4 regions of the Alicyclobacillus sp. SO9 genome follow, and region 3 is predicted to be linked to each of the others. Evidence: riboswitches for the same ligand, from Rfam matches in the RefSeq annotation. Region 3 holds a riboswitch; each other region holds the start of a gene.
What was found. Region 3 has a riboswitch for cyclic di-GMP ahead of GI364_RS02770 (Flp family type IVb pilin). Riboswitches for the same ligand answer to the same signal wherever they lie in the genome.
Positions count from the first base shown of each region.

Region 1: linked by a shared signal. The riboswitch ahead of GI364_RS05545 (FapA family protein) and the one ahead of GI364_RS02770 (Flp family type IVb pilin) in region 3 are both predicted to bind cyclic di-GMP.
Region 2: linked by a shared signal. The riboswitch ahead of GI364_RS04225 (bifunctional diguanylate cyclase/phosphodiesterase) and the one ahead of GI364_RS02770 (Flp family type IVb pilin) in region 3 are both predicted to bind cyclic di-GMP.
Region 4: linked by a shared signal. The riboswitch ahead of GI364_RS11405 (EAL domain-containing protein) and the one ahead of GI364_RS02770 (Flp family type IVb pilin) in region 3 are both predicted to bind cyclic di-GMP.

Region 1 is NZ_CP066339.1:1,239,081-1,247,214, reverse strand. It holds gene GI364_RS05545 (FapA family protein) at 1-1,667, opposite strand, end outside; cyclic di-GMP riboswitch class I at 1,752-1,842, opposite strand; gene GI364_RS05540 (CLC_0170 family protein) at 2,024-2,248, opposite strand; gene GI364_RS05535 (Ger(x)C family spore germination protein) at 2,264-3,538, opposite strand; gene GI364_RS05530 (GerAB/ArcD/ProY family transporter) at 3,507-4,637, opposite strand; gene GI364_RS05525 (spore germination protein) at 4,634-6,274, opposite strand; gene GI364_RS05520 (hypothetical protein) at 6,615-6,854, shown strand; gene GI364_RS05515 (hypothetical protein) at 6,902-7,135, opposite strand; gene GI364_RS05510 (YbjQ family protein) at 7,132-7,458, opposite strand; gene GI364_RS05505 (spore coat protein) at 7,730-8,134, opposite strand, start outside.
Region 2 is NZ_CP066339.1:941,883-950,016, forward strand. It holds gene GI364_RS04220 (GGDEF domain-containing protein) at 390-1,334, opposite strand; cyclic di-GMP riboswitch class I at 1,406-1,490, opposite strand; cyclic di-GMP riboswitch class I at 1,744-1,838, shown strand; gene GI364_RS04225 (bifunctional diguanylate cyclase/phosphodiesterase) at 1,806-4,403, shown strand; gene GI364_RS04230 (IS110 family RNA-guided transposase) at 5,565-6,851, shown strand; gene GI364_RS04235 (hypothetical protein) at 7,270-8,134, shown strand, end outside.
Region 3 is NZ_CP066339.1:640,474-648,607, reverse strand. It holds gene GI364_RS02800 (type II secretion system F family protein) at 1-683, opposite strand, end outside; gene GI364_RS02795 (TadA family conjugal transfer-associated ATPase) at 677-2,062, opposite strand; gene GI364_RS02790 (CpaE/TadZ family protein) at 2,118-3,320, opposite strand; gene cpaB (Flp pilus assembly protein CpaB) at 3,413-4,165, opposite strand; gene GI364_RS02780 (pilus assembly protein TadG-related protein) at 4,443-5,432, opposite strand; gene GI364_RS02775 (TadE/TadG family type IV pilus assembly protein) at 5,447-5,824, opposite strand; gene GI364_RS02770 (Flp family type IVb pilin) at 5,897-6,067, opposite strand; cyclic di-GMP riboswitch class I at 6,134-6,226, opposite strand; gene GI364_RS02765 (LuxR C-terminal-related transcriptional regulator) at 6,396-7,067, opposite strand; gene GI364_RS02760 (hypothetical protein) at 7,145-8,134, opposite strand, start outside.
Region 4 is NZ_CP066339.1:2,488,943-2,497,076, reverse strand. It holds gene GI364_RS11425 (spore germination protein) at 1-1,060, shown strand, start outside; gene GI364_RS11420 (Ger(x)C family spore germination protein) at 1,057-2,256, shown strand; gene GI364_RS11415 (GerAB/ArcD/ProY family transporter) at 2,259-3,377, shown strand; gene GI364_RS25140 (hypothetical protein) at 3,366-3,491, opposite strand; gene GI364_RS11410 (hypothetical protein) at 3,597-3,878, shown strand; gene GI364_RS11405 (EAL domain-containing protein) at 3,991-6,885, opposite strand; cyclic di-GMP riboswitch class I at 6,948-7,036, opposite strand; gene GI364_RS11400 (helix-turn-helix domain-containing protein) at 7,097-7,384, opposite strand; gene GI364_RS11395 (recombinase family protein) at 7,749-8,134, shown strand, end outside.

The DNA of each region.
Region 1 (8,134 bases), 600 kb from region 3:
CCGCCGCCTCGCGCAAATCCTGCAACATGAATGCTCTTCCCGCTGTCGATATGGCTTGCGTATGTTCCCCGTCCCACAATGGACACCGGTCCTGTAGCATCCACAGTGCTAGAAGTAAGTGCATTGATTTCCACGCTGGCAGCATCTGCGTGCAAGTGTTCTTCAAGGTACTCTTCATAGGCTTGAAGTTGGTTCAGAAGTTGAATTCCCTTTTCCAGCGTAAGCTCCTTTAGTCGAGGTCCAATCCAATCGGTCTGGATTAAACGAATGCAAGGTTCCAAATGCTTTCCAAGACTGTGCTGGCTTGTCTTTGCATACTGCTCCACGAGCGTCGACAGATGCCTCGGTAAAGCAACGTGGTACTTATCCAGTACAGCAGACGGCAAAACTTGTAATTGGGTTGATGCTTCGTTTCCAAGCTTTTCGCGCGCATCGTCCAGAACCCGGCTGACATCTTTCAAATATCGTTCCAGTCGTTCCACGGTTTCCTTAACGACGGTCAGTGTCTGGGATGCCATATCCTTTGCCCAACCGGCATAGACTTTTGTCTTGACACAGTGTCCACCAATCAAAATGCCGTTTTCACCGACTAATACAGAACCATAGACACCGCCTTGCACTTGAATCATGCCTGTAGCCTTGATCAGGCTCCCATCCTCTACGTCGCCGTAAACTTTCACATCTCCGTCAAATACAATCTGTCCATCCTTTGCTGTTAACCGATTCATCTCCACTGTCGGAACAACGTCAATGATTCGGGCGGTAAACACAAGCCGGCCTGCACGAGCCGCTAAAATCGTATTGTCATTGCGAATAACGCCGGGTCCGAGTTCAGGAGGTTTCTGTCTTGGCCTGGGTTTAGGTGAAACTTCGCGTCCAAAAATGTCCGTACCAGTGTGAGGAGGAACAGGAGCATCAACAACGCCAACTGCAGTCCCTGATTGTACCGCCTGCAGTTTCATCCGACGGTGAAGCGGATCTACATAATCCGGGTCTGGGAGTGGAATCTCCCTGAACTCTTCAGGTTTGCTAGGATAGGCTTCCAGTCCCCGCAGCACAACGCGTTCTACGCTGTCTGTGGCTAAAGCAAGTTCTGAAAGTGCGCTTCTGTCAACTTCACCTTTGTACTCACTTTGCTCCAGGATGTTCAACAAGTCAGCCTCGGTGGGTGGAGCAGCCGAAATTTCAACTTCATTCCACTCCAACGATAGTTTATTTTCAGGAGGAGAGTCTTCCGGCTGGTATAAGATGCCCGGTTGTAAATCAATTGACATAATTAACTCCATATTTCCAGATGCAGGAATAAGACGTATTTCACAGTGAGGGTCAATCTGAATTGGCGTGAGTGTGACTTGTTCACTGCCAGACAACTCATATAATCCGGACTCCATTGTAGTTCCATCAATCGTGACAGAAATCCGAGGGTCTTCAGGTATGAACAAAGAAGCTTTCACTCCGTTTTCGTGGGGTGCCGCGACAAAGACCTCGCCGTCCAAAATCGAGACAGTTCCGTCGACAGTTCCGTCAACAGTAAGATGAGTTCGCCGTTGTCTCGCTGCATCAATAACGCCTTGACTTGCAACATTCGCCTCGTCATGAAAAGAAGTTGTTGTCTTCAATCCCGCTTTCTCTTCTTTACTCTTTCTCCCAAATCGTCCTTTTAGCATGTAAGTCACCTTTCCTGGAACCCCGGTTTAGTTGCCCACACCCCTATTTACAAAAAAACCATCCAGTGTCGGATGGTTTCGCAGACGAGCAGCTGGCTGGCTTGGCGATACAAATCGCGGTAGCCCCTTGTAGCTTTGCGTTGCCGACGTTTCCGACGGTTTGCCTTGATTCGATGGCATCATTTTCTAATGTAAAAAATATAATAAATAGTCTAAACTAATTACTCAAAAGCAGATCAGATTGAATACTCTGAAATAAATCTACCACTTTGATTCCACTCATAAATAGGTTACCTTATTGTGGCAAAGTACACAATGACAGATATTTGAACAAACTATAGATAATGAACTGAAGTTTATAGCCACAACATTTGGTGGTACATCCAATTCAGAACGAACAATCCGAGTCCAATAGCGATATTGCCCCACCCAAGCCGCCGTGCCCATATCCGCTCTCTTGCTAATCTCAGGTGCCTGTACAACTGAACTTCAACGAGAGAAAGATACAAACCAGTGAAAAGGAACAAAAATGCAGCCAAGACAGGATAAAGTTGGGTGAAATCAAAGGTTATAAAACTCATGGCGTCCGCCTTTCATTAGACTTTCATGCCGCTGCGATGGGTTTGAAATGTAGCGACCACATTGATATTCAAGTCTGCGTACAGTTTTCTCCAATCCGTTTTGTGGTGAACGTGTTGTCTCCAGTATCCTGGCTCATAGGCTCTGACGTACTCCCCAAATCCAAAAATGTCGGTATGATAAACTTTCGTTTTATCAATAATTTTTTTCATATGGATTTCAGACCAGTTTGCCATTTCATTTTCTAGTCTCGTTCTAAAAACATGATTTTGCAGGTCAACTCTGTTGCGAGATTTTTCTTCCACATTCCCGTCTACATGGACATAGACTGTGACAACCGGTTTCCCCTTAACCATTTTCACTTTAATGCGATGGGCTCTCGCGAAAGAGGTCCAGACAACATAATCTCCTTTTGAACCCATGGGAACCATAATGGTCGTGTGGGTGGAACGAGACCCATCAAGCTGTTCATAGGATGTAACCTCAGATGGATTCAGCGTGTATTTCATTTTGCCGTCGCAAAAAGCGGCAATTCCTGCAACTTTGACTTGCTTCCCTGTCACTTCTAAGTAAGGCAGAATTGGCTCGCGACCCCACATTGTCTCTTTGCTTTCAAAACTACCGAGAAAGTCATGAGGCAGTTTTCCAAGGCGTATGGCACTTTGCATCGTCGACAGCAAGTACAAAGTCGGAACTCGCTCTAAAGGCGGCGCCGTCTTCATCAGTGTGGCTGCTTTGCCTTTACTGACAGTCAGCCACGCTGTGCGGCGAATTTGCGGATTTCTACGCAAATAATCCAGATATGGTTTTGTCCCAATGTCTTTCGCAACTTCCTCGGAAATTGTAATGATGCGCAAGTGTCCCAAAAAAATCCGCTCTCCCAGATGCTGCTGCAGTTCCTGCATGGCGTCTCCAAGTGAGGTACCAGTGGCCTTCACAACCCAGACAGAAGTCGCCGGATTGCTGCCACCTCCACCCCCGCCGTCACCGCCCCCCGGTCCCAATGGAATTCTGCCCGGAACAGCAACTTGTGCCGTCACACTGATTTTTTGTTTCTCTTGTAATTGATTGTATAATTTTGGATCACTCAAGGTTGCCTTACTATCGTGAGCCATGCTGGTTTCATTGTTTGAATCTGCAGATTGTGCCTCGTCAACGGCTAGTCCTAATATGATGGCACGCTGTTCGAGTTCAACCCGGTCCCAGCAGCCAGAGACAAAAGGTGTCGTCAACAGAACCGCGAGAACTGCAACCCATCTATTACTTCTTCGGACGAGACGGCTGAGAAACACGAATCTCCCCCCTTTTTCCACGAAGTACAGCTACCATAAAAAGCATAAATGGGTAGCCGATGGTTAGCACCAGTCCCCACTTACCAACAAATTGAATGATTGGATATAGGTGAAAAATGTCAGGAGGGAACATGGCTAATAAAAACACGACTGGCAAAAGCGTAATTGTCCAAAACTTGTGGTCCTGCAGATGGAATATCTCCTTCAGTACCCATACTGTAAAAAAGTAACTTGAATACAGCGTCGTGAAGACTGCCACTACCCAAACAGAAATAAAGACAGCATCCAACCGTTCGAGGATTTGACCGGGTATCTGCGTTGTTTTTGCCAATTCCAGAGTTGGCCAATATAGCACTTTAGCCCCTTCATAACTAAACACCCCCACACATGCAACCACAATTGCGACATACAAAATTCCGGCAACTGCGGTACCAACGATACTTGCGCGCAGCGCTTTCTGTGGATGACGCATGGCCGGAATGACAATGGTGAGTACAAAACTTGCTTGAAAGAGAGCTGCTACCACCAGTGCACCGTTGGCAAATGTCGTGAAGGAACCTCCAACAAACGGCTGTACATTTACCCAGTTTGCATTTTTCAACGACAGGATGACTATGACAAATCCTGGTGCCAGCAAAAATGGGATATAGAAGGTCTGAATATACGCAAATGTACTTAAGTTGTTCCTGGAAGCCGTCATCGCTAAAAAGAGCATGATTAAAGTGGTCACTTCGATTGGTGTTTTTGGAAGTACAGAAGTAATCGCTACTTTTCCGAATTCCCTGGCTGTTAGAGCGGTAATCACCAAGAAAAACAAAGCAAGGACCAATGGTCCGAGTCTCCCAAGCCATTTCCCCAACAATTGTTCGTTGTACGAGACAAAACTGTCTTCCGGAAAACGACTTCCCAAAATACTAATGATTGCAACACTTATCATTGCGACAACTGTGCCTGCAACGGTTACCAGAGGAGCTCCTGTATCTGCTGCCATTGCCGCAAATCGTGGAACGGCAAGGACTCCGACTCCCACAATACTGCTGGTAACAATGGCTGTAACTTCGAGGACAGTTATCGAATGAAACGAGTCTGCGGTCTTCATGATTTTTGTCTGTCCCCTTTTGGATCAACGGGATCGAGGGGGTGATGAGGTCTCTGAAACACTTTCTCCAGAGTGCCCTTTCCCAACCTTCGATTATTTTGAGGATGAACCTGCTGGGGTCGAACAGGCATCCACCAAATTGGCGCACGCATCAAAGCATCTTTCCAGCCCTGCCACTCAACGGGAACGATGGGGCTCATATAAGGAACCCCAAATGACCGAAGGGACAGCATGTGATTTGTAATGACAATCATTCCGATAACAACTCCGTATAAGCCAAAAATACCGCCAAGTATCGTTATTAAGAAACGGAGAATGCGCATTGCGACAGCAGCATTGTAAGCTGGAGTCGCAAAACTCCCAATAGTTGTAAGAGCTATGATAACAACGGTAATGGGACTGACAAAACCGGCTGCCACAGCAGCTTGTCCGATGACCAACACCCCCACAATGGACAAGGCGCCGCCAACTTGCTGCGGTAATCGAAGCGTTGCTTCCCGAAGCACTTCCATAGAGATTTCCATAATGAGTACTTCTACTACTGCTGGAAAAGGAACTCCAGCTCGTGCCCCGGCGATTGCCACGGCAAACTGCGTTGGGATTAACTCTGGATTGAAGGAGATAACCGCCACGTAGATACCTGGAAAAACCAGTGAAAACAGAAGGGCGACCACCCGCACCATCCGAATTAAGCTGCCCATAAGGGGGCGCTCTGAATAATCGTCCACAGTTTGATAGAACTGTGTAAAGACTGCGGGTGCAATCAAGGCGAAGGGCGTCCCGTCAATCAGTAACACGACCCGGCCTTCGCAAAGATTACTCACACACTTGTCGGGACGCTCTGAGTTTTCAAGTTGCGGAAATGGACTCCAGTGATTATCCTCTACGTACTGCTCGATTGTGCCAGCATCCAAAATCACGTCGACATCAATGCTGTTTAGACGTCGCTCCACCTCTTCCACCAAGGCTGGATTTACAATGCCTTCAATGTAGCAAATCCCAACCTTTGTTTTACTCAACCGCCCAAGTGTCTGCATTTTGATGCGAAAATTGGGAGTCTGCAGACGGTACCGCAGCAACGTAATGTTGGTCGCCATGGATTCTATGAACCCATCCCGCGACCCGCGCACGGCCTGCTCCGTCTGTGGCTGTTCAATGCCCCTGTGCTCCACGTTCCGAGTGCTGATGCAAAGGATTTTGTCTACATCGTCCATAAAAACCAAGGTATCTCCGCGAAGCAGAGCCTCGACTGCTTGAGGGATGTTATTTTCCCAATGAATTTGGCCGAAAAAGACAATATCCTTGCTAATCAGTTCTTGAATGTCCTGTCGTTTCGGTTTCTTACCTGCCTGATAGTTGGCCGTATTCATCAGGGGTTTGACAATGCTGTCGTTAATGACCTCTCGATTCACAAGGTTCGAGAAGTAAATGAGAACTGCATCGTAGTGCGTAAAAACCCGCAGACTTCTAATTACCAAATCGTCATTGACTCCCAGCAAATCCTCGATGAAGTCCACGGCAGGCTTCATATTGCCGTTGTATTCCGTACCTCTCATCTTGTTAAGCTCTTCATCCGGAGGAAGCTTTCCCGCCTGGGATGAGAGCCGCTTTGTAAACAGAGTTCTCCACAGTGTCACAACCATCACCCTTTAGCTAGCGGTGTTACGCTCGGTATGACCACCATGGTCTACCAGATTGACGCGTTTCTCGCATTACTGTTTACCTGATGTGTCAGATCTATGTATGAATGTGTATGAAACTTTTCGTTTCTTAGACATCTGCAGATATCTGGTATGAAACAAACACTCATTGGTCGTGACGAGCAAAGGTTCTGAGCATAGGCTACCAACATGCGGCGGACGTATATACTCGCTGATAGGGGATTTCGACACACAAGCAGGAACAATGGATGTAACGGTGAAATAGATATACTCGGTGGAATTGTCGAAGAAAATTCATATTGGGAGGTGATATCTTTTGTTAATTGCCCTCTGGATTCTCACAATGGCAGCACTTGTATCAACGCTACTCATGGCCTTTGCAATTAATCCCATTCCAGTCCTTATTCTCGTATTCATTACATCAACCCTTACCTTCTTACGATTGCTCGCATCTGAAAATGCAAAACGGCTGCGGTTGCTAAACCTGTTCCTGCTCTTGGTTTGGGTTATGGCATTTATTTGGCAAACATATTCCTTTCTTTCCATGGTCGTGTGAAAAGGCTAGAGGCTCCACCCATCGCCAAGTCTCCAGCCCTGAGACTCTCATTTCTCTTCTCTTTGATAAAACCGTTCGCCGGTAGCTTCGTTATACCATACTCGCTGCCTCACACCCGTCGTCGGGTCGTAGTATATTTCCTCGGTTCTTTTAAAGCCTGGCGGGACTTTACTCGGACCCTGCAAACGCCGCTGCCTCATCCAGGCTGTAAACAAGAAAACTCCAAAAATAACGGCTGCTGATACGAGAACATACAGTACCAACACGGCTGCAACCATCATTGTTCTTCTTCGCGGACAATGACAGCTGTTCCATAGGCTACGATTTCAGACATGGACTGACCAATCTCACTGGAATCAAAACGCATCATGACCACCGCATTGGCTCCCATGGCATGGGCGTTCTTTACCATCCGGTCCAGCGCACTCCGGCGAGCATCTTCAAGCATTTCCGTGTACTCCTTAATTTCACCCCCAACTATACTACGAAGCCCGGCTGCAAGGTTTCCGCCAATACCGCGGCTTCGAACAACCACTCCAAAGGCCTCGCCTAAAGTCTTTTCCACTTTGTGTCCGGGAATATTTTCGGTTGTAACAACAAGCATGTTATATGCTCCTCTCTTGTGCTGCAGCACGAATGTTGTGTTCTGTAACGCATTGTAACGCCGCATACGACTCATTTGCACTGCTGAACCATTGTGCACTACCTGTATTATATCCTGCTTCTTGGTTCCAATGTTGGCTTAATTCACATGAAAGTTGAGAATGAGAGGTACCGGAACACAAACAAAAGGGACTCCCGTTCTCAGCCCGGAAGGCTAAAGAAGACGGGCAGTCCCTTCTGGAACACGTACACATCACTAAAGAGGAGGTTTATTACTGAACGCCAGCCGGTTGGCGAACGGCCGCGTAGGTTTGGCTCAGGTCCTGCAGGTACGTGCTGGATGCCTGGTCACCGGGATAATAACCATTCTTGCGCATCCACCCGGCTACCTGAAAAGCATGGTGTGAACACATTTCAAAAGCATCCTCAAGGAACTGACGGAGCTGCGGTTCGTCTGCTTCGAAAGCAGCTGACGCATAGTTCTTGCCTTGTGCCTTCAGTCCAAGCAAGTAGGCAGTAGCGATTCCACGGTCGTCAAAAGACGTACCATTGGGATTGGGCTCAACCTGTTGCGGAGGCTTTGGCGTGCCTGCCATTTTGGCAGGCATCGGAGGTACCTGAAATTGTTGACTGGATTGTCCCGATTGGGCCCACTCAACCTTCACATTGTAATCCTG
Region 2 (8,134 bases), 300 kb from region 3:
ACCTCGCTGCGGGCTATAGCGTCCTTCAATCGTTAGGGAAATTATGGAAGGTAAAGGGCGGGCGGCTCTTACGTTGACCGCGAAACGACAGGGATTTATCCATGCCGTTTGTCGTGATGAAAGATAGAGGCACTTAGACCTCGATTTTTCAGCCAGTTTTATGTATTCAAGGTTGGAAGATCAAAAGGGGAAAATCAGACCGAAATACGTGGGATTTCTTCATAACGAGCGATTATCTGCCAACTCCTCATGTATACTCTATTGTGCTGGAATATCCGAAGATTATCTCGGCTTACTCACAGAAGAAACATACGAAGTCAGAAACGTAGGTTGGTGATGAAATCCATTTTCGTTAATGTTCCTCGTGTCCTCGGTTAAAGCATTGGTCTTTAATCCGTAATACTGGGTATTTTACTTTCATAAAGGCGCTTGTCGGCGCATCGAAAACAGGAATCCCAATCACGCCCGTCTATTCCTAACTTTGCGCATCCAACGCTGACGGTGTACGCTTTGTCCTTAAACCACTCAATAACTTTATTGGTCACTTCTCTAGTGTCTAAAGGCTCCGTTTCCAAGGCGAAGACAAATTCATCTCCTCCGAATCGAGCACAGATACCTTGGCTGCCAACGGATGTTTTCAGTAATTGCGCCACATCTTGTAGCACGGAGTCCCCAGCAATATGCCCGTGAGTATCATTGATCTTCTTGAAATAATCTACGTCGAGGACTCCAACGACAAGATTAGCAACATTTCTATTCACCAACTGTTTGAATTTTTCAGTAAAACCTCTACGATTGAGAATCTCAGTCAGACTGTCGTGACGACTGGCGTGCTCAGCGATTCGTCTTAGGGTCAACATCTCAAGAACAAGAGATACATATGTAGAACAAGCAGATACAAGGTCAGTTTCTTCAGAACTGGGCATTCTGCACATTCCAAGAACGATGGCTCCTACCGGTTCCTCTTTTACAGTTAGTGGCCACGCGCTAACATATTCAACGCCAGCCTCTTCCCATACCTTTCTCCAGACGGGAGGACCTTCTGACACGTGGAACCACCTTTGAGAAATGTTATAGGAACTCCCTGAAAACCATTTGCCGTTGGATATGAATTGTGTCAATTCCTCTGCAGTGTAATCTATTCCCCAGGGAGAATAAACTTTGACATGAGGGTCCTCTTCCTCGGGAATGAATTTCTTGCGATAGATCATCATTCCCGCATCCAGCCCAAAGTCGTCGTGTAGAAGCAGTGCGACCTGTGAAAAGAGGATTGTACCACGCTCCACTGAGGCCCAGTGCCGTGATTGTTCAATTAAATCTTTGAGTTGTTGCACCCTTATGTCCCCCTATCAAAAAACACATCCGTCATCATCCGGATGTGCCACTATATCTTCTGTATCTCTATAACGGCAATCCGGCCAGCATGGCTAAATAGCGGTAGCCCCGTGATTTTGTGTCCCAACCTTTCGGCTGGTTTACCTTTTCTTTTTGATCTTTATTCAATCTACCACAATTTTCAAATACACTCAATCAGTTATAGATGCAATGTCAATGGAGTCCAAGTGACAAAACCGGCAGTCCTGTGTAGCGAATCTGATTATTGGGATTTTCTTAATATGACATTGAAAGTTCAATATAATCCGGTGTGGCTACTTGATCCTAATTACTACATTGAGGAAGCTTTGATTGAAGTCCGCTGATATTCTGTTACAATTATCGTCAAATTGTAACAAGTTGCGCCAAATTGATAAACGGCAAAAGTATCGGAAGGTACTGACGCAAAACTATAGGGACTAACTCAGGTAATGTCGTACCTGATATGTCAGCCAGTTGCTCATTTTCAAACTCTGACTCAGTCCGAGAATGGGGAAAAATATCGTTGGATGACAGAGAATATGTCAGACTTGTTCGCTATCGTTGACAAGAACGGCCTTGTGTTGTACGCTTCTCCGTCTCATAAACGTTTATTAGGCATTGATCCCAAGAAGTACATTGGACACTCGTTATGGACTCAAATTCATCCTTGGGATCAGGATAGAGTGCAAAGCCAGTTCGTGGAGATGATTGAACATAAGCAGTCCACCAAAGTAGAGTGTCAATATCTTCGTGCAAGCGGTACCCCGTTATCGGTTGAGGTGATTTGGATTCCCCTAGTCGATGTGAATGAACAGGTGTCTCAAATTGTCGCCATGGCGAGAGATGTTACAAGGAGAACGGAAGCCGAAAAAGAGTTGTCGGTGACTGAGAGATGGCATCGTGCTCTCTTTGATAATCATCCGGATGCTGTAGTATCCGTGGCTCCTGACAGTCGACTTTTGTCATGTAATGTGGCCTGTGAAGTTCTCATAGGGCAGACATATTACGAGATCACGGGTCAATCATTCTACCGCTTTGTAGTTCCGGAATATCACTCTGATATGGATATTCATTTTTCGCGCGTGATGAAGGGTGACACAGTTGACACCGAAATAGAGGTCCTCCATAAAGATGGACATCACATTCCAGTGAGTTTAATTGGTTTGCCGGTCATTGAGGACGGAACGGTTGTAGGAGCATACGGCATTGTAAAAGATATTTCCGAGCGAAAGCAAGGTTTGACACAGATACGCGGGCAATCTCGAATTTCCGAAATGATTGCACTCCAGAAACCCCTAACCCATATCCTTGAAGAAATCACAGCAGTAGTAGAGAATATACTCCCAGGGAAACTCTGTTCTATTTCACTGGTGGACAAGGAACAGCAAACTTTGCAGTGCTGGGCTGGTTCACGTTTGCCCAAGGAATTCGTTAATAATCTGAACGGTATCGAGTTAGGGTCTTGGTGTAATCCAATGACGGCTGCCGCCTATAACAATGAAACGGTCATTGTTGCAGATGTCTTGACCGACAGTAGGTGGGTAGAGTTTCAGGAGAGTGCCCGTGCTTCGAATATTCGAATGTGCTGGTGCAAGCCGATTGTTGACCAAAATGAAACCGTCATCGGAACGATAGACATTTACTCTCGCTCTCCTGAACCCCCAAGTCAGCATGATCTACGTATAATGGGGACGTTTGCTTATCTAGCCAACGTAGCAATCGTAAAGGAAAACGACCGGCGAGAAATCACTCGCTTTCTGTATCACGATCCCTTAACAGGGGTCGCTAATCGAATGCTCTTTGCAAAAACTTTCAATACCGTTTGGGACAGTGCACAGAAGAACGGGAGTGAAATTGGACTCATTGTCCTGGATATGGATGATTTTCAGAAAGTAAATCGACAATTGGGTCATACCTATGCGGATGAATATCTTAAAATTGCTCTTGAACGGGTGGAAGAAACATTGAAGGGGCTTGGCATGATTGCTCGAATCGGTGGCGACGCTTTTGCGGTACTTGTGCCCACGATACAGGGAACGGGAGAACTAAAGATCGTCAGTAAGAAACTCCAAGACACCTTTTCTCGTCCTATTTCTATTGATGGTCGGGAAACGAAAACGACTATCAGTATGGGAGCAGTGATCTATCCTACGCACGGTAGCACGTTAGTTGAGTTGTTAAGAAATGCAGAGACCGCGATGCTTGTGGCAAAAGGAAAAGGGAAGCGGCAATGTACAGTCTTTGATACTTCTATGGACACTGCAATTGAGACACGATCGGCGACTGTAAAAGGCTTGAATAACGCCCTTCAAAATGACGGTTTGCTCTTGCATTATCAGCCCCGCATCAATCTAAGAACAAATAAAGTGACAGGTGTCGAAGCCCTGGTGAGATGGAATCATCCGGACCGTGGGGTACTGTATCCGGCTGAGTTTATTACTATAGCGGAAGAGACAGGACTTATTGTGGAGATTGGACGGTGGGTTCGGCGGGAAGTCTGCCGGCAAATCTCTTCGTGGATGGAAAATGGCCATCAAATTCGCGTCGCCCTGAACATATCTCCGCGTGAACTAGATGAACAGGACTTTACTGAAGACTTTCTACGTGTTGTACGGGAGTATGGAATACCGTCAAGGCTGCTGGAGATCGAAATTACGGAAAGCATACTTTTGAGCAATGAAACTGACGTGCGAGAAAAATTGCATAGGTTACAAGAAGCAGGCTTCTCGGTGAGTCTTGATGACTTTGGGACGGGGTATTCTGCGCTAAGTGTTTTGAAACGCTTTCCATTTGACCATGTGAAGATAGATAAATCGATTATCCACGATGATAAGGAAAATGAGCATCAAAATCGCGGCATTGTAAAGATGATATTACAGTTGCTATCGGAACTCGGTATCAATGCCATTGCTGAAGGCGTCGAGACCATGGACGAGGCAGAAGTTCTAATGAAAAATGGTTGTACTGAAATCCAAGGGTACTTGTACGGAAAACCGGAGCCCGCTAGTGAAAAGACTCATTTGTTTGATAGAAGATTTGTAGATTAGGCGTTGGTGCAAATCCAATAATGTACGACGGGCTCTTTGCAAATGTGTGTTGAAACGTAACAATTGAATCATTTGTACTCTTGGCGTCCAGAATCAAGCGAGGAAACTCACTTCTGAGAAAGCACCTGTATCTCGCAGTTACTCAGATGCTGTCGTACCATTCTGTGTTTCAGCAGTTGCACGTCGAAAACGTGAGTGTAAGACGAATGACCAAAATGCAATCTATCATGAAGCTGATTGGAAAGTTGGCGCGAATGATTGTCGCGATGGCGAGAGACAGGCAGCCGTTTATAGAGGAGAGGGTACAGTTGAAAGCTGCATAAACTCTGAGAAGTTAAGTATACGTAGATTGGTTCATTCGCAGGATTTCACAAAGAAAGCACGGAGTACCGAGACTCTTGTACTGAAGGGCGCTGACCCGTTGCGTTAACGTGAATCGGACTTCACACCTTGGTTAGATGGGACGAAGGAATGTAAGGGTACCGACCCGTTGAGATGTGGGAGTGTAGATTCCAAGGAACATGTGGAGAGAAGCGTGCAGTATAAGAATTGTTTTGGAAGATGCTGTAGGTTCAAGAGCGCCTTCTGCTTCCGCATGCGCTTCAATCGGATCGGAATCGGCAGTATAATCCTTCAGTGACTCCTGGTCCATACACAAGGTGATGAAATCTTGCAAATGAGCGAGTATTCGTTAGAAAATACCTAATGAGTGAGGGAGTTTAAGAAGAACACGTACGGAATCCGGATCAACACATATATACTAGACATATTCATGCATGAATTCTTCTGCTTTCTACTCCAATCAAAACTCGCAACAAAAACTTGACTTCTACAAATGGGTAAATGTCTTAGTGTCTTTTTTATACTGCTACAAGCGTTAAGCCGCTGACCTGTACCGGACTCATAATCCGAGACTAAACACGTGTATCATCGTACAATTATGTTAAAAAAATCTAATAAAAATATTAATTACCCAAATATAATCTATATAACTATATTAGTTAAAATATGTTATACTAGAAATTAATATGGTATATGGAGCCATTCCTGTAATGAATTAATTTCGGGTTTGTAACAAAAAGAGCGCCTCCTGTATGCTGGGTTCCGAATGCAGACACATTCATTCCCTAATTGAGGAGGACGCTCAACGTGAAGTATAAGATCCAACAGAAGCAAAATCAACGAATTCAACAAATTACCGACACTACCATCATTGTGGGAGCCGACATTGCGAAGCAAACCCATGTGGCGAGAGCCATTGACTTCCGTGGAATTGAGCTCGGTAAAGAGTGTGTTTTTAACAATGACGATGAGGGCCTGACGAAACTCGTAACGTGGATGAAGGAGTTGCAACGGCTGCACGGCAAGACGGATGTCGTCTTTGGTGTTGAGCCGACCGGACACTACTGGTTTCCGTTAGGTGCCTTCATGCAAGACTTGAGTGTTCGATTCGTGCTAGTGAATCCGCACCACGTCAACAAGAGCAAAGAGTTGGAAGATAACTCGCCAACGAAGAACGACTACAAGGATGCCAAGGTTATTGCGAATCTCGTCAAGGACGGCAAGTACACCGAGCCTAAACTCCCAACAGGTATCTATGCGGATTTACGAATCCTCATGAACCTGAGAGAGAAGGTCGTGGTGAATCTGGGGCAAGTGCAAATGCGGATTCAGAACTGGCTCGACCGGTTCTTTCCGGAATACACCCAGGTGTTTAAGGACTGGGAAGGTAAGACGTCACTCATCACACTGCGTAAGTCTCCGTTTCCACAGGACCTCGTCTCACTCGGCGCCAGCGAGATTGTGGGTCAGTGGAAAAGGGGCGGTGTGAAGCGGGCTGTCGGTATGAAGCGAGCAACACGGCTTGTGAGTACCGCTAAAAAGTCTATTGGTCTGAAAGAGGGGCTTACGGCAGCTCGGTTGGAACTAATGGCTTTGCTAGAACAGTATGAGATGTTCACTCGGCAGCGTGATGAAATCATGGCTCAGGTAGAGCAACTACTGAACCAAATTCCAGGCACAGAAGAAATGCTCAGTGTGCCAGGAATGGGTTTTACGACACTTGCCGGATTCCTGGCTGAAGTGGGCGACCTACGGGGATACGACCATGGACAGCAGATTATCCGGCTCGCTGGACTGAATCTGAAAGAGAACAGTTCTGGCAAGAGGAAAGGGAAAACAGGAATCTCGAAGCGGGGTCGCTCCCGGCTCAGGGCACTACTCTTTCGAGCCATATTGCCGATGGTTGCCAAGAACGCCGAGTTCAAGGCGTTGCACGATTATTACACGACCCGAACGTGCAATCCCTTGAAGAAGAAACAGTCACTGATTGCGCTGTGTGGAAAACTCATTCGTGTTCTACACACATTGGGGACAAAGCAAGTTCAGTACAACGCTGAGGATTTACTGGGGCCACTTCGGAGGTCCCAACTACAGGTGGCAGCTTAACCGATTTGATTCAAACTCGTCAGTTCGATTTACTCGCTTGTACACGATGAATCGCCAAGACAAACAGAAGCACGGATAAGCCGTAGTATCTACACCATAAGGGCAACGACCCAGTAAAGGAGCAAGAAACGGCATCCACCCCTTGAGAGGTAGTACGAAGGAATGTGAGGGCATAGACCCAGTGTGACATGGGAGGGTAAACCGCAAGGGAACGTGTGGACATCCAAATGTGCGAACATAATTATGTTCCATGTATTGGTAAAATAGCACCAATCTCTGTTCCTGCTACGGACTACCCGTTTGAAAATTGGCACATCTAGCATTCTGGTAATCTCTCTCAAATTGTCAAGGTGCGTAATCGTGAGAATAAGAGAGTAAATAGGAGAAAACATTAATTTATAGTGGGAGGTTTGCATTTATGAAAAAAGTTGTTTTAGGACTAAGCTCATTGGCTACTCTTTCTTTAGGAGCATTGGCCTTCCCATCTCACCCAACACTTGCTGCTTCAACGAATTCGAATCCAAGTACGGTCTTGGTCAAGAATAATTCGGATAATTCAGGCAAATTTAAGAATCAAGTTGACAGAGTCTATTCTCCAAAAACAAAGAGTTCGAATTTCAACTTAAATGCTAACATAATTGTTGTGCACAGAAACTTGATCCCAGGACAATCAACGGCGACTTTACCAGGAAAATATAAAAAAGGGAAACCTGACATAAAGGCATTTAATAGTATTTACAATTCCCCATACATGCAAAAACTCCGAAATGCATATAATAATGGTTCCTTGATTGTACTAGCAGGTAATAATGATGGTAAATTAACCGATTCTTTGATATATAAGCTCTTTAATACTTCTGGCGCTGAAGAAATTCATTCCAGTGATTTTCAAGCTCTAGGACTGTATAAATCCCCCAAGACTAACCGTGCACGAATTGTGGCGTTTAATTTCAATAAGAAGAATGTGGGCATAAAATATATATTAAAGAGCGCCAAAATATTCTATGAGAACAATATTGCTGGAAAAACGACTTCTTCATCGATTCAGCCCATGAGTGCGAGCACTTCACAAACAGGAGGCATATTACACAAATATAATTCTAATTATTATGGATATACAAACTCCTATAACCTATATGAATCAGGTTGGGGTTTGATTGGTCAGATCGAGTTTGACACTAGACTTCAAAGAACTGACTATCAAAGTGGCTATAGTGAATGGGAAGTTAAATTAAACATGAATACCTATCCCCAGAACAGTTCCTGGCAAAATGCAGCAACTT
Region 3 (8,134 bases):
TCAGCGATTTTGTCCAGTACCTCGGCCAGATTTCCGCCAACCTGACGTTGGATTTGAATGGCTGTGACAATCAAATTGAAATCCTCGCTGTCCACTCTCGTGGCAGCACGATGAAGCGCTTCTTCAAGGCCAATCCCAATCTGCACCTCACCCTCGACGCGAACAAACTCTTCCTGCACCGGCCCCTTCATATCCTGTGTCACCATATGAATGGATTGTGCAAAGGAATGACCCGCTCGCAGTGCGTTCGCAACAATCGTCAGCAAGTCGCCCAAGCCGTCGTTAAAGCGATTGACCCGACGTTGCCTGCGCGTACGGAGATAGAACGCAACTGTAAGAAAACCAGCCGGCCAAACGAGAATTCCGGGAACGATGTTCACAAGCAGCGTGACGAGCAGGCTGATGACTGCGGTGATAACACTGAAACGCAGTGCAAACTCTGCCACAGACAATTCAATTTCGGCGCTGTCCAATAATTTTTCAAGGTGACTCAGGACCTGCCACTGCCGAAACATGCGCCGGGGTCTCAATCTGTTCGACTTTTTCGGGTCCTTGGCCTCCGTCGCCAACTGAACTTCAACAACCCGCACACCGACATTTAGTCTGGTCTCAACTGCCAGTCTCAAGAGCGACCAGACAAACAGAAAGACGCTTGCGGCTCCCAGGACGACTATGGTTACCACCCTGCTTCACCCGGTTGAAACCAACTGTAGTTTACTGCAAACCCCTGGTCCTGGAGCCGCTCGAGAAAGCTGGGAACAACCCCGGTGGGAATGTGTTTTCCTTGAACTCTTCCGTCTTCCATTTTGCCGTGCTCCTTAAACGTGAACAAATCCTGCAAGACAATGTTGTCGCCTTCCATTCCCATGACTTCTGAAATCTGAACAATTTTGCGTGACCCGTCGCGAAGCCGGGCCTGCTGCACAACTACATCTACTGCCGACGCAACCTGCTCGCGAATAGCTCGCAGAGGCAGGTCCATCCCCGCCATCAAGACCATGACCTCCAACCGGCGCAGACAGTCTCGGGGCGAATTGGCGTGCACGGTCGTCAAAGAACCGTCGTGCCCAGTATTCATGGCTTGCAGCATGTCCAATGCCTCGCCCCCGCGAACCTCTCCAACAACAATCCGGTCAGGGCGCATGCGCAGACTGTTTTTAACGAGATCGCGAATCAAAATTGCACCCTTGCCCTCTACATTGGGTGGACGAGTTTCCAGTGTAACAACATGACTCTGATGCAATTGCAACTCAGCAGCATCCTCGATGGTGACAACCCGTTCTGTACTCGGTATGAAGGAGGAAACAACGTTCAAAGTCGTCGATTTTCCGCTGCCAGTGCCGCCCGAAACCACAATGTTGAGGCGTGCAGATACGCAAGCTTCAAGAAACTCGGCCATCTGGTCAGTGAGTGTATCGAATCCGATTAAGTCCGCCACCTGGTAGGGGTCCTTTGCAAACTTACGAATCGTGACAGTCGGTCCGCTGACCGCCAGCGGAGGAATGATGGCATTGACGCGGGAACCGTCCGGAAGTCTCGCGTCTACCATGGGTGAAGACTCGTCAATTCTGCGACCGAGGGGGGACACAATCCGTTCAATCACGCGCATGACGTGATCGTCGTTCAAAAATGTGACAGGCGTATGCACCAACTTACCGTGGCGCTCCACATACACTTGCTTCGGTCCGTTCACCATCACCTCAGACACAGATTCGTCCTTGAGTAAAGCATCAATCGGACCGTACCCGTTTGCTTCCGCCGCCAGTTCCCGTATCATTCTGTCACGTTCGTGTTTAGGCAAAGGCGGGTCTTCTGTCTCAATGAGACGCTGAATGACCGTTTCCAACTCATCGTCGGCTTCCTCATCGAACAGTTCCTGAACCAGTTTCTGATGAAGCAGAATTTTCCACCTGGTGAAAATGTCTTCGCTGTCACGGGCTGTGTACTTCTCATCTGCGTTCTTCTTATCCGACGGCGTGAAAACTGCGATGGTTCGCTTCTGAGCCTCCGGATTCTCCTCTGCAGCCGATTTTCTTTGCTCCAGTCGCCTTAACAAAGACACAGTGCCAGCCTCCTTCCGAAATCGACCTCAAAGTGCAACGAGCGTCAGCCGCAACTTAACGTCCCAACAGTCGCTTGAGCGGATTGCGTCGTGACATCCGAACACCACGGTCTTCGTCAACCTTTGCCGTCAATGCATAAATTTGCCTGGACAGACGATGATGCTTGTCCTTGTCGACGAAGGCTTTCCCCTCGTTCATGGCTGTTTCGACAAAGTGAAAATCATTGTCCAGTTCCCAGTACAACGAACCCTGAAGCACCTTGCTGACGTCCTTCACTTTCAGCCCGTTTTTCGCATTCGATCTGTTTAACACATGCCGGACACTCTGCAAGTCATAGCCGAGTTCAGACAACAAGTCCAAGAGAACCCGATTGTTTTTCAAAACAGCCAGGTTCAATGTGCTGACCATGAAGCATTCGTCGGCTGTCTCAAGACTGGCAAAAAACAGTTCGTCCGCAACAGGCGCGGTGTCGACAATGACATAGTCAAATCTTTTACGCAGCGCCTGCAGAATCACCCGGATGTCCTGGACCTGCACATACTCAGCCTCTTCCGGTCTTTTCGGAGCGGCCAGCAAATACAGGTTGGGACTACACAGAGACAGATACCTGTCCAGCACATGCATGTCGATGTCACCGGTTTCTCTTGCCAGGTCAGCAATGGTTCTTGCCGGTTTTGCATTTAAGCATAAACTGCAGTCACCAAACTGAAGGTTAAGGTCGACCAAAGCCACATTTCTTCCCTGTTCAGCAAAAGCTACCGCAGTGTTGACCGCCAGCGTTGTTTTCCCCACGCCGCCTTTTGCGCTCATAAAGGCCAGAATTCGAGATTGTCCTGTCGTCTGTTCACTCAAGGTGGCAACAGTGTCCCTTGTCTTGCGCGCAGCGTTCTGGTCGTACACGTCGCGAATGGAAGACAGCAACACATCAACATCCACCGGTTTGAACAAGTAATCTTTAGCGCCTGCACGCATACAGCGGCGCACATATTCCACATCATCCTGAACAGACACCACAATCACAGAACACCCAGGGCATTCTCTTCCTATTTTTTCTATAGATTCCAACCCGTCCATAACAGGAAGCGTCGCATCCATCAAAATAATATCTGGTGTCATCACAGCCAGCCTCTGAACCGCTTCGTTTGCGTCGTTTGCCTCTGCAATCACCGATATGTCTGAGGCACGCTGCAGCAATAGTCCCAAAGACTGGCGCGACGACTCTTCATCCACAATCATGACCTGAATGGGTTTTCCCATGATTAACGCCCCTTTCCCCAAGCAGGTTGTTTCACAGGGTCCACATGTGCTGGCGACCCTCTGTGTCCCTCACCGTTCAATTGCCTGTGTCTCTAATGAAAATTCGAAGGGTTTACCGCTGTAACCGCACTTTTGCCGGTATCCTTTGGATTTCGCAGACTTAAGTGAATCTGTCCATTGGCAATGGCATAGTCCAGTTCGTTTGCCTGCTGGGGTGTAACAGCCAGTGTCAAGGTGTCCACTTGATTTGCTTGCGATTGACTCGCATTTTGCCCTGCTTTTTTGGCCGATCCCGATGACGCCGTCGCCACACTCCCGCCCGTGACTGGACCTGTATCCGCGTACAGCACAACGATGTCCTGCAGCAGAGTTTTCACCTGCGACTGCCCGGTCTTGTTTTTATAGCTGACCAGCACATCAACGTGATCGCCGGGGGAGACCAAATGGTCTACGCCAACTACCGCTGTATCTGGTACCGTGAAGGCCCGCTTACCCTGGGGAATTTGCAGCGGAAAAGACTGGCTGCTGGTTTTGGATGTCACCATTCCCGCCAGGACCTGCTGACCCGGTACCCACGTTGTTGCCGCATACATCCCCACAACGTTCGACAATTGCCGCAACGCACCGGGACCGACTGCCGATGCTGCGACACCCTTGAGCGTCACGTCATTTGCGTTTATCACCTGATGTGCAGGTACTGTTTGAACCACTGTTACCACTTGTATCTGTTTTTCTCCTGTATTGGCATGCTTCCATGCCTTCATTTCCTTAGCAATCACCAGAGCTGTGAGGATGGCCAGCACCAGCGAAATCAGAAACAAAAAAAGATAAGACCGTCGAGCCACCCTGTCACCTCCACACCGAAAGCCCTAAATCCAAGCAAATGCTCTCAATCCACGCACATGCTTTCAATCCATGCACATGCTCTCAATCCACACAAATGCTCTCAATCCACACAAATGCTCTCAATCCACACAAATGCTCTCAATCCACGCGAATGCTCTCAATCCACGCACATGCTTTCAATCCACGCACATGCTTTCAATCCACGCACATGCTTTCAATCCAACGGAAAGTCCTCAGTCCGCTTTGCTTTTTACACTTGATAAGCCATTCACTGCGTTATCCGGCTGACGGCTCTAACTTCACCGCATAGGTGCCGTAGTTTGTTCCCTGCCCCAAGGTACCGGGACGGACCATTTGAATAAATCGCCCTACGATCTCCTGGTGTCCGCCTTTACCCTGCAGTCCCTCCAGGAAGAAGGCGGCAAATCCCAGAATAGTCACCTGTTTTTTCCCGTTCTGCGGCAGCGCATTGATGACAGGAAGGTACATTACACGCGAGCAATCTGACGTTGCCGTCGCAAAAGAGTTGCAGGCACTGTCATCACAGGATTCATGCAGCCTGTACTCAATTGCTTGTTCAACAGGACCCTTCATCACACCCGTCTCGGTCGACACAGTTTCACCCACATGCATAGGAAAGTCGTATCCGTGTTCCAAGTCGCACTCGACACCTTTCGCACCATTTCCCGAGAAATCGAGAAAACCATAGTTCCCTGCCGACCCGCCGCCGGCACCGGATGTCAGAATGACGGTTTGTCCATAGACGAGTGTTTGCTTCGTCACAGCAATCGGCACCATGCCAACACCAGATACCAGCGTTCCAACCGCCGCCTTCGAGTTCACCTGATAACTGGCAGTGTTCTTTCCCAGAACCCGCGCGAACCACAGGGGACTCGTTGCCTTGCCTGCTACAGAGACCGTATTTGTCTGGATATCAGCTGTAGCCTGATACGTAACCTTCTGGTCATTGAGAAGCCCGTAGTGAACGGCCGTTTGAGCAGCAGTCTTAGCCCCTTGCAACAGCTGCTGCGCACCTGCCAGAGCTGCTGCATCCGCTCCGGACTGGGCTTTCCGGTACTGCACATCTAACATGCCGGCATCGACCACGAGCGCGCCGAAGCCGCATAGTGCAACAAAGGATAAGGCGGTCAGAACCAGTACATTCCCGCTCTCTTCACGATGCCAGCGATACAGCGCACACAGCACCAGCCGTTTGAAGAGAGCTGACAGCCAGCCACAACTGTGATGCATTTGGCTGCGTTTCATCAGTTCACCACCAATCACTCATCTCGCATTGTCGCGGTTGCCGTGACCGCGTAGTGACTGCCCAGAACCATACTCATAATCGGATCGAAGATATTGACCGTATGTGAAACGGTAACGGAAACCGGCTGTCCGGACGTCGGCGCAGTCGGGTCCATCGTCCAGGAGACGGCACCCAGCATACCGGCATCTCTTTGCACGGCCTGTCCGACCGCAGCATTCGAACCGCCGATACTGGCGTACCGAACTGCATCCCGCGCTGTCTGAGACACGACCAAATAGGCCGACAGCACTCGTCCGAAATCAACAATTCCCATTAACAGCAGCAAGAGAACCGGCAGCACCAGGGCAAACTCAATCAGAGATTGACCTTCTTCGCGGGAGTATCGCCTCATGCCGGAACCCTCCTGAGCAGAATAAAAACCGTCCATTGCAACAGAAACCTCTGCTGCAACGGACGGTAAACATTAAAGATGGTTAGAAATATTATTGAAAAGATTGCCGATGTTCCCTCCGATAGCCGTCAACGCAACAATAACTACTAATGCAATCAGTGCAATAATCAAGCCGTACTCTACTAAACTCTGTCCTTCTTCTTTTCCGCGAAAACGATTTGAAAGATTCCGAATAAACCGCATCGCTCACACCTCCCCGTGGATGACTTCTCCACCGGGTCGCAGAACCGAGTGCGTTTTACCACCCAGATCAGCAACCTGGCAATCGTAGTCGTCACATCAGACGACCGTAGACCCATGGCTTTGCGCCCTCCAATTTCTTGAAGTTTGCCTTTATTGATCTTGTTGTCTTTTGGCCTAAGCCTATAATACGTCAAGAAAATTGATAGATTCTACGGCATTTTGTCATCGTACATATCAGACTTTTGTCCCGAATCCGCGAATTTACGTCAGATTTCGCAGAATGGACAAAGACTTCTGGAGAACTGTTTCCCGTTGCAAGGCCCATGGTTCACCGCAACTCAGCATTTCCAGTGCGAATCGCCCAGAGTACTGCTTGAGTCCTGTCACCAACACCCAATTTCTGGAACAACATAGACCACATATTTCTCACTGTCTTTTCGTGTACGTGAAGCACGTCACTTATTTGTTGATTGCTTAGGCCGTCGGCTGACAGTTGCAAGAGCATCCGCTCTCTCTCGGTCAGGTCTACACTGACATCGGACTCTTGAATAGGATAGCGAGATTTTCTGAGTTCCGTCAGAACAATGGGTGTAATGTCAGGCTGTAAAAATGAGTGTCCGCTGGCTATCGTCTTCATCGCCTGCAGCAAGACACTTTTACTGGCCGATTCGTAAATAAACCCGTCCGCACCCGAACGCAATGCGCGCAAAATGAGAGAATCATCTGACTGTGAAGGCAACAGATAGAGACACCGCAGCCCCAACCACTGCCTTTTCATCACGAGCAAAGGGGATTCAACGTTACTTTCTTCCAAACCGATGTCTGTGACCACAATATCCGTCACCACATGGTCCACTACATTATTGATATTTCCAAGACGCTTGCTGCGGCCTTCATAGACCCCCGCAAACTCATATCCTTTTTGCGACGAAAACACTGCTTCTATAGCAATACTGATTAACTCCCGCGATATGTACGTATAGACATTGACAGGTTGCACAATACATCTCTCCTGGACTCTCTTCCCTTTACCGCGTCCCAAACGACATTTGTGACATGCACTGGATTCGACGCAGCCTACGCACTGAAAAGATTGGTAAAGACCCTTATGATATCACTCGGTACATTGCGTTTGTACTTGTCTAGGATGTCATTACGTGCTTGTTCATGAGTCATTTTTCGGAACTCAACAGATTCTACATATTGCAGCGATATGTTTAGTGACGCAGCCATGTACGCCTCTTTACTGTCCAATCTGATATTCATCGTCCTGCAGCCTTTGATAACCTCTATGTATCGGCTCATCTCTGGATAGGTCTCCAGTGAGCGCAATGTCAGCGTTGCCAGTTCTTTATGTCTGCTCGAATCGACTAGAATTTGCACCGCTTCAGATTCTACGGCAGTCAATGCCGTCAGGCCCAAATAGCTTAAGCGTGCCGCTCCTTCCAGCAGACGCAGTTCAACTGCTTCCCCAACACCTCTGCACCGGCTGTATATCCTGGTACTGAGAGATGCCGCCTGTTGAAGGGGTCTCCATAAGCCAGGAAACACAGCATTAAACCCGTCCAGCAAGTTCAGTTCATCCAAAAAGCCCTTCCATTGATTCAAATCAACCCTATCAGCATTTATCCGTACATTCATATTATTCAAGCGGCTGCCTAAATCCTGCACTTGAAGCCATTCAACCCAACGTGACTCTTGGCCAAAATACAGTTCTGCTCGTTCCGTACACTTACGGTACAGCGTGGTGGCACCTGAGACCCAAGCGAACATGGCCAACAGTTCCAACGTATGAGCCAACTCTACCTTTTGAGTGACGGCTGTCAGGTGCCAAATGACCGGGTAGAGTTCATCTATACAGGCCAGAGCATCTTCAATTCTGTCTTGCAACAGGTATATCTTGGCCAAGTCCCGCCACGTTTCTGGACTCGGGCGTATTTCCAGAGCCAAGTTGTAATAGTCAATCGCTTGCGCATGTCGACCGAGCATTTGTGCGGCGTACCCAGCATAGTGATACATCATTGCAAAATGGCGATGATAGTCATCGATGGAATCAACTGCACTGAA
Region 4 (8,134 bases), 1.8 Mb from region 3:
TTTCAACGAAACGTTGAGAGATACGACAGCACTGATTCGAAGGCGATTGCGCGATGCTCGGCTCAGAACCGAAGCTATGATAATTGGTGAAAGTTCCAAGACGGATGTCGCCATCTTGTATTTGAGCGGTGTTGCGGAAGATTCGGTACTTGAAGAAGTCCATCAGCGCTTAAAGAACATCCGTCTTTCGTCGGTGTTCGACGCGCATTACATCGAAGAGTTTCTTGAAGACTCACCATTGTCTCCCTATCCTCAAGTGCAAAACACAGAACGTCCTGATGTCGTGGCTGCGGCGCTGCTTGAAGGCAAGATTGCCATTGCGGTTGATGGAACTCCAACCGTACTGCTTGTCCCCATGACCTTTTGGAACGGGTTTCAGGCGCCTGACGACTATTATCAACGTCCCGTCTACGTCACCCTCATTAGATGGGTCCGTTTTATCATGCTGAATCTGTCCATTTTCCTTACACCCGTTTATGTGGCTCTGACCAGCTTCCATCCGCAAATGCTTCCGACCAATTTGCTGATTACTTTTGCAGCATCTCATAATGGCAGTCCCTTTCCCGTTGTTCTGGAAGCCTTCATGATGGAGATTATCTTTGAAGGACTGCGTGAAGCAGGCGTTCGTCTTCCAAAAGCTGTTGGCTCCGCCGTAAGTATCGTCGGCGGTTTGGTTGTTGGACAAGCTGCCGTGGAGGCTGGGATTGTTTCGGCACCAACGGTTATTGTCGTGGCCATGTCCGGCATTGCATCGTTTACAATTCCTAGGTACAACTTCGGTTTTTCTTATCGAATCCTGCGGTTTTTTGTATTGCTGTTAGCTGGAACGGTCGGGTTGTACGGAATTACGCTCAGTTTTATTGTGATACTCACGCATCAACTAAACCTGCGTTCGTTCGGTGTTCCATACATGTCTCCCCTGTCCCCAAGAAACCCCAAACAACTACTCGACGTGTTAATACGAGCACCGCGCAGGTATTTGCCGCAGAGAAACCGGCCACATCAGGACAATCCGGGTGCCAAGCGTCGACCTAACAGTTCGGGGGCGGACTCAACATGAAGGTGTTGCGCTTCGGAAGTATGACTGCTCTCATTGCAATGAGTTTTCTTACAACTGGCTGCTGGGACCGGATTGAACTGAACAACAGGGCCCTGGTAATGGCTTCTGGTGTTGATTTGAAGGACGATGGAGACCTGTTGCTGACCGATCAGGTCATTCTCCCCATTAACTTGTCCAAGGGACTTGGGACAATGAGACAGCAATTTATCACTGTCTCGGCTCCAGGACACAACATCCTTGATGCAGCACAAAACATGCAGACGAAGTTGTCGAGAAAGTATTTTCTCGGGCACCGAAGAATTGTATTTATTGGTGAAAAACTGGCCAAACACGGACTCAGCGGCATTATGGATGAATTCACGAGAAATCCAGACGTCAGGCTGCGCAGTGATGTTTTTGTTGTCGAAAACGATACGGCAGAACACGCACTTCACATCCGGTCTCCATTAGAGCAGTACCCTGCACTAGCCATTATGAAAAGCCGGAAATTTGTCGGAGGGGATATTGGAACCACACTGCTCCCGTTTTTGATGGCTTCCGTGCATCCGACAAGCAGTCCAACGCTTCCTGTACTGAAGATCGTCCCCGAGTCCCCGCACTCGAGCAAGACCACATTTCAATTTATGGGTAGAGCTGTTTTTAACAAACAACTCAAGCTAGTTGGGTACCTGGATTACTCAGAAGCAGCGTATCGCTTCTGGATAATCAATACACTTAGCACGTACCAGGCCACCTTTAAGGTGAATGGAGCTAAGGAAAGTTCACCCGGCAAAGGATATGCTACCATTGACTTTTCTAAGTTTCACAGTCGTATCAATCCTGTATTTGAGAAGGGACGTTTGCATTACACTGTCACGCTCACAGGAACAGGGATACTGCGTGAATCCGAAAGTAACGTTAAGTTCGCCTCTCCCGCAGAAATTCATTCTGTTGAACGGAGCGCAGAAAAAGAAATCAAGGGGTGCGTAAGTGACCTGATAGGTAAAGCACAACATCAATACCATACTGATATTTTTGGATTCGATCTGGCTTTGGCAAAAAAATATCCCCGCAAGTGGGACACAGTACAAAAACACTGGAAGCAAGTCTTTTCCGAAGTTCCTGTTCAGGTAAATACCCAAATCAAGATACAGGTTGTCGGACAAACATCCGAAGGCGTTGTATCGCCGAAAGAAACAGAAAGGGGCCAGTGGTAACCATGAAATCGCACATGCCCATCACTGGGAGACAACTGTTCTGGATTACCTGCATGTTTGATTTGGGCATGGCGGCTTTTATCATGATTTCTCCAACCATTCAACGTGTCCAAAATGACGCATGGATCTCACTGACCATCAGCGGCCTTCTGAGCATGACGGCGGCTTGGATTGGCATTCGTCTGAGTCTGTACTATCCCGACAAGACGTTTATTGAGTACGTAAACGACATTGTAGGTAGTTGGATCGGAAAGGCAATTGGCAGCTTGTATGTTGTCAACTGGATTGTTGTCACGGGATTTGTACTTCGTCAGATTACAGACATTTTAATTACCTCGCAATTTCATAAAACGCCAGCATCCCTTTTTATTATTTCCATGTCGTTGACTGCGGTTTACATGTTGTACAAAAACGGCATTCAGTCGATTGGCCGGACAACAGAAGTCATTGGCCTCCTGGTAGTCTCCATCGCAATTTTGACCTTTGCCTTTGACCTGCCCAACATGAAGTGGAGTCGATTGCTTCCTGTCTACGTGAACTCGGGACCGAAGTTGCTCATGTACGGAGCCATTCCCGCCGCATCATTCTTGGCGCAGACTTCGTACATGACAATGATTGTACGATTTGTCCAGGAGCCGCAACATAACGCTGTGAAGGCGGTCTGGGGCACGGGAGCGGCAAGCTTGTTTATCATCCTGTGCGGCTTGTTTGCGGTTGGAACCTTTGGTGCAGACCTTTCTCAAAGGATGTGGAATCCGGTGCTGGGCATGGCTCAATACATTTCTGTGGCGGAAACCATTCAAAATATAGACGCCGTCATTCTCTTGATATGGTTTCTAACCGCATTTATACGAATAGTGCTGTTTTTGTTCTTGTCTGTCTACGGAGCTGCACAAGTACTTGGTTTTCAAAACTGGAAGCCTCTCCTCGGGTGGATTACAGCGGCCTGCATTGGGATTGCTATGTTGCCTCGGAACATTATTGACTCGAGCATCGTTTATCCAAAATCTGTTGTCGAACCCTTCGTCTTTCCCGTCATGGTGTTTGCAATCCCCAGCTTGTTGTGGCTGATTGCCTTCCTTCGTAGGGTGATTCGAAACCGTTTTGAATCACTGCGTTGACTGCTCAGCATCGTCTCGTTCTTGTCTGCGTCGGATCGCCCTCAGACAAATAGCAATGATCTGCCGGCTTGCTTCATGGCTCAGAACAACGGTTTTCGACTTTGCCTCAGCCATGCCATCACCCCCTGTTTCAATGTATGAGGCCATGGCTTGGTCAGTTGCACAGTCCCTGACTCTTCCATATAATCTAGTGATGGAGCATAAAGCTGGAAGGAGAAAATGATGAACCTTCTCGTTGCAACGTTCGAGCTCTTTGACAAGCCTCAGGAAAACTATGACGAGCTGGTCAATGCTTTCAGGCAGTACCCCCACGCCTTTGAACTTCATAAATCAACCTGGTTGATTGTCACGGAACTTGAGGCAGGCTCCGTTTACGAATCGATTGCAAACCACATAGGCTTCGATGACAGATTGTTTGTAGGTGAGCTAAAGAACGGTTTCTGGAGTGGTGCTCATGCGGAGTTGACAGAATTTCTGCGAAACTTTTGGAGTTTCGATTGATTTTTTGACTTCACCTGCTTATGTAATTATGTAACCATGTCTGTTCGGGAATAGGAACCGAAAGACAAAGCAAGTTTTAGTTGAGGAGCACGGCGAGGCCCTGTGCTCCCACCTATTTCTTAAAGAATGTATCAACTGTGCCGCTATAGAAGTGCGTTCCGGGTATATCCAGTTCACTCCGCGTGACTCTGTCCAATTCATCAAAGAGACGCACAAGCCGTTCTCGTGCTGTTTCGTCTGTTTCAAATTCGACGCCATACTGGAACAACTCCTGACTATACTCCTGCTTCCATACGACATAACCGCTTTGCTGCAGTTCTTCTCCAAGCACCTGCACTTTGAACTCCAGTTCAAGGTCTCCGCCAATGGGCAACTTCAGGTCAGTCAGCACACGCAGTCCTCCAGGGCCAATGTCATACACCAATACAGGAGAATACCCAACATTGAGTTGCTTCGACTTTATTTTCGAAACAGTCATTTTCCCTTTTATAGGATACTGCAGTTCAACTCTAAAAAATCTCCTGCGCTCTTTGTCCATCCCCGCACTGTTATCCCCGGTACGCACGCTTATCTCTCCACGCTGCAAGAGCTTTGTGAACTCTTCTGCCGGAAGCGGTCGGCTAAAAAGGTAACCTTGAATTTCTTCACATTGAAGGTTTGAGAGAAATTCCAACTGTTTATTTGTCTCAATTCCCTCTGCAACAACGGTCAGATTTAAGCTGTGAGCAAGTTTCATCACAGACGAAACAATCTGTGCAGGTACAGGACTATCCGGTATGTGACTCATAAACATCTTATCGAGTTTAATTCCATCAAGTTCGAACTGGTAAAGCCAACTTAACGATGAATACCCGGTACCAAAGTCATCAAAATAGATTCCAATGCCCATGTTTCTGAGAACTCTAATAGAGTTAATAATTGCAGGGTCGTTTGGGAGTATCGATGTCTCTGTGATCTCAATTTCGATGAGCGCGGGCTCAATGCCATATTCATGTAAAATTGTTTTCACGGTCTCAACGGTATTCGGATCCTTGAGTTGTTGGGCGCTAAAATTGACGGAAACCTTGAGTGTCTTTTGTCCTTGCTGTTTCCACTGTTGCAGGTGGTGACAGACTTGCCGCAGGACCCATTGACCAATGAGCACAATCGACCCAGTCTGTTCTGCCAGGTACAGAAACTCACCAGGAGATACAAGTCCCCATTCAGGATGTTGCCAACGGATGAGTGCTTCCGCCGCAACAATGCTTCTCGTGTCCGCTGCTACTCTCGGCTGAAAGTAAATCACAAACTGTTCTTCATTTATGGCATTTTTGAAATCATTGGAGAGTGTGAATTCCTTATAAGCTTTGGCATCCAAACTTTGGGAATATAGTTCAATCTGGTTTACCCCCCGAAGTTGTGCATCATGTAAAGCCATGTCTGCTGTTTTCAAAAGAGCTTCAGTATTCTCCCCGTCTTCAGGAAATGTACTGATACCTACATTGCATGTAATGGCTAATGCATAATCGCCAATCTGAAAAGGGGTATCAAAAGAGTCGACAACTTGCCTTGCGAACTGAAGGACATCACTCATATTGTGTACATAGGGTACAACCATGGAAAATTCGTTCTCACCTGTTCGCGACACGACACAATCAGTCGGCACCAACTGCCTCAAAGCGTCCGCTACATCGCGAATCAGGTGGTCTCCAGTAGTTCTGCCGAGACTGGAGTTTATGTACTTAAAGCGATTAATATCGAGACGCAGAACTGCTAGTTTCTCCTCTCGCTGTCTATGAATCCCAATCAACAACTGCAGGCGCTCCTCAAGATGTTTCCGGTTTGGCAAGGAAGTTAAGCTGTCATGGAATGTCATGTGCTTCATTAGTTCTTCAGCCCTGCGACTCTCTGTTACATCGTGGAAATTGACAATAATGCCCTCTGTACTATAAAACGCAGTGAGATAGCGAATACGCGTGGAACAGTATCTCCATTCCCCATTTTTGTGTTTGAAACGTGCAACACAGGTGTGCTGGCTTGAGGCCTGGTGTACCGCCTGATGACATACCGACAGGTACCCTGTTACATCCTCAGGATGAATGACATGACCGAGTCCTAACGAGATGAACTCTTGTGCACTATAGCCCAAGACATTGGTGATGGCATGCGTAACATAATTCATATCGTATTCCTTGGACAGTATCATACAAACGTCAAAAGAATTCTCAACGAGAGCCTGCAGCCCCCTCTCCATCGTAGAGAGCATCGCAGTGGAGGACTCGTTATTTGCAAAAGATTTACTGTAACGAGCCACTACACCTGTTATGCCTCCCTCCAAATCATGAACTGGATATAAAGTGACCCCGACTTGTACAGGGATGCCGTTCTTATGTATTCGCATGGTTTCAACTCGAATAAAACCGCCGTCCGCCAAAACGGTTTCATATATGGATTGCATGGCTTCCCAGTGAAGCGCTGGAATGAGCTGAATTGGCATTTGTAGTCGCAGTTCCTGTTCAGTCCAGCCGAAGAGCTGTTCGGCCATCGGACTGACCTTAACAATCCGCAAATCGCGATCGATATGTATACTTGAATATGAATCCGTTGAGTCATTGTCGACGTCCGCGGTAGACGGTAACAATTCGTCTTCAGTCATGAGGTCCGTCACGTCGCGGGTCTTACCCGAAACCGATACAATCTGACCATCATCCCCGATTTTATAGTCCAGTTCAGAATACAGGTACCGCTCGCCGTCGTTGATGATTCGAAATGTAATGCCATCGATAAAATTTCCCGCGCCTACGAGTTTCCACCAGGTCTTTACCAATTCCTCATCATTTGGATGTACCGACTGCATGATTGTTTGCGGTACGACAGACGCTGTGTTTGGGATTGCAAAAAGCTTGTGACAGTCCTCAGAACAGGTAAGAATTTCCGACTGCATATCGAAAGTCCATTCTCCCAGTAAGAACACCGAATCCCTGCTCCGTCTCTGTTCGAGACCCCGCGACCTCCGTAACCGAATCATGCAATTTTCCCCCTATATGACAATAGGCATCCGTTTTACGGATGCCTATCATAATCCATCTAAACGGTAACTGGCTGGCATAGTAGATAGACTACGTTAGCCCCTATAGCTTTGCGTCCGCTTCGTTTCCGAAGGGGTGCCTTTTCTTTTAAATACCACTAGAACACATCATATCACACAATACGGGATAAAAATCAAGATTTGAGAATCACTAGGTTCCCCTTTTATTTAATCGTTCGGCAACCAAGTCGGCCAACGTCTCCAAGACATGATTGCGGTCATACATTGGACGTTCCTCACCACAGCCATCTAACCAACGAAAGAATGCATCTCGAGGAATAATCATTCGCCTTCCGTGCGTAATAACTGGGAAATCTCGATCTCTGACAATACTGTATGCTTTATGCAGGTCTACCCTCAGTATTTCTGCAACTTCCGATACCGTTAAAGTTATTGGATAGTCTCTGGCTTCCGGTATAGAAGAATCCCTCGGTGTCATTTGCTCCCCTCCCCTTCAAGCAAATTTACTCTTTTGACGCTATTTGAACCAAAACACCTCCTCATTTAAACCTGCGACATCCATTCAAAGCGCAGCACAAATGACATTCACATACGTCTGGGGAAGAGAACAAGCAGGGAAAGAACAGAGTATGCACGCCCTAGAAGTATTATAAAATCTTATCCGCAACGGTTCACATTCCATAATTACCCAGATGGATGAGTACCATCTTAGATGAGTGCCGTCTTGTAACTGTACTTCTGTTTGCCACGCCTGCGGCATATGCAATTGTATTAGGGCACACAGCAGGACTCTCATTTCCCAAAAACCAGTCAGTCCCTTGGGCCAAGCAAGGAGGAACGCAATGGCTGCTGCTCTCTATGCTCGGGTTAGTACGGATGAACAAGCGCAACACGGACATTCCATAGACGCTCAAAAGGAGCGGCTCATCGCTTATGCCGTGTCCCAGGGGTGGCATGAATACCGTCTTTATGTTGACGAAGGCTACAGTGGTACAAGTCTGGAGCGCCCCGCTCTCAAGTCTCTTTTGAGACACATAGAACAAGGAACCATCGATACCGTAGTCGTATATAGACTCGACCGTTTAAGTCGCCGACAGCGAGACGTGCTCTTTCTCTTGGAAGATGTTTTTATGCCAGAGGGCGTGGTGTTTAAAAGCGCCACAGAACCGTTTGACACGGGCACACCTCTGGGAAAAGCCATGATAGGTATACTGGCCGTCTTTGCACA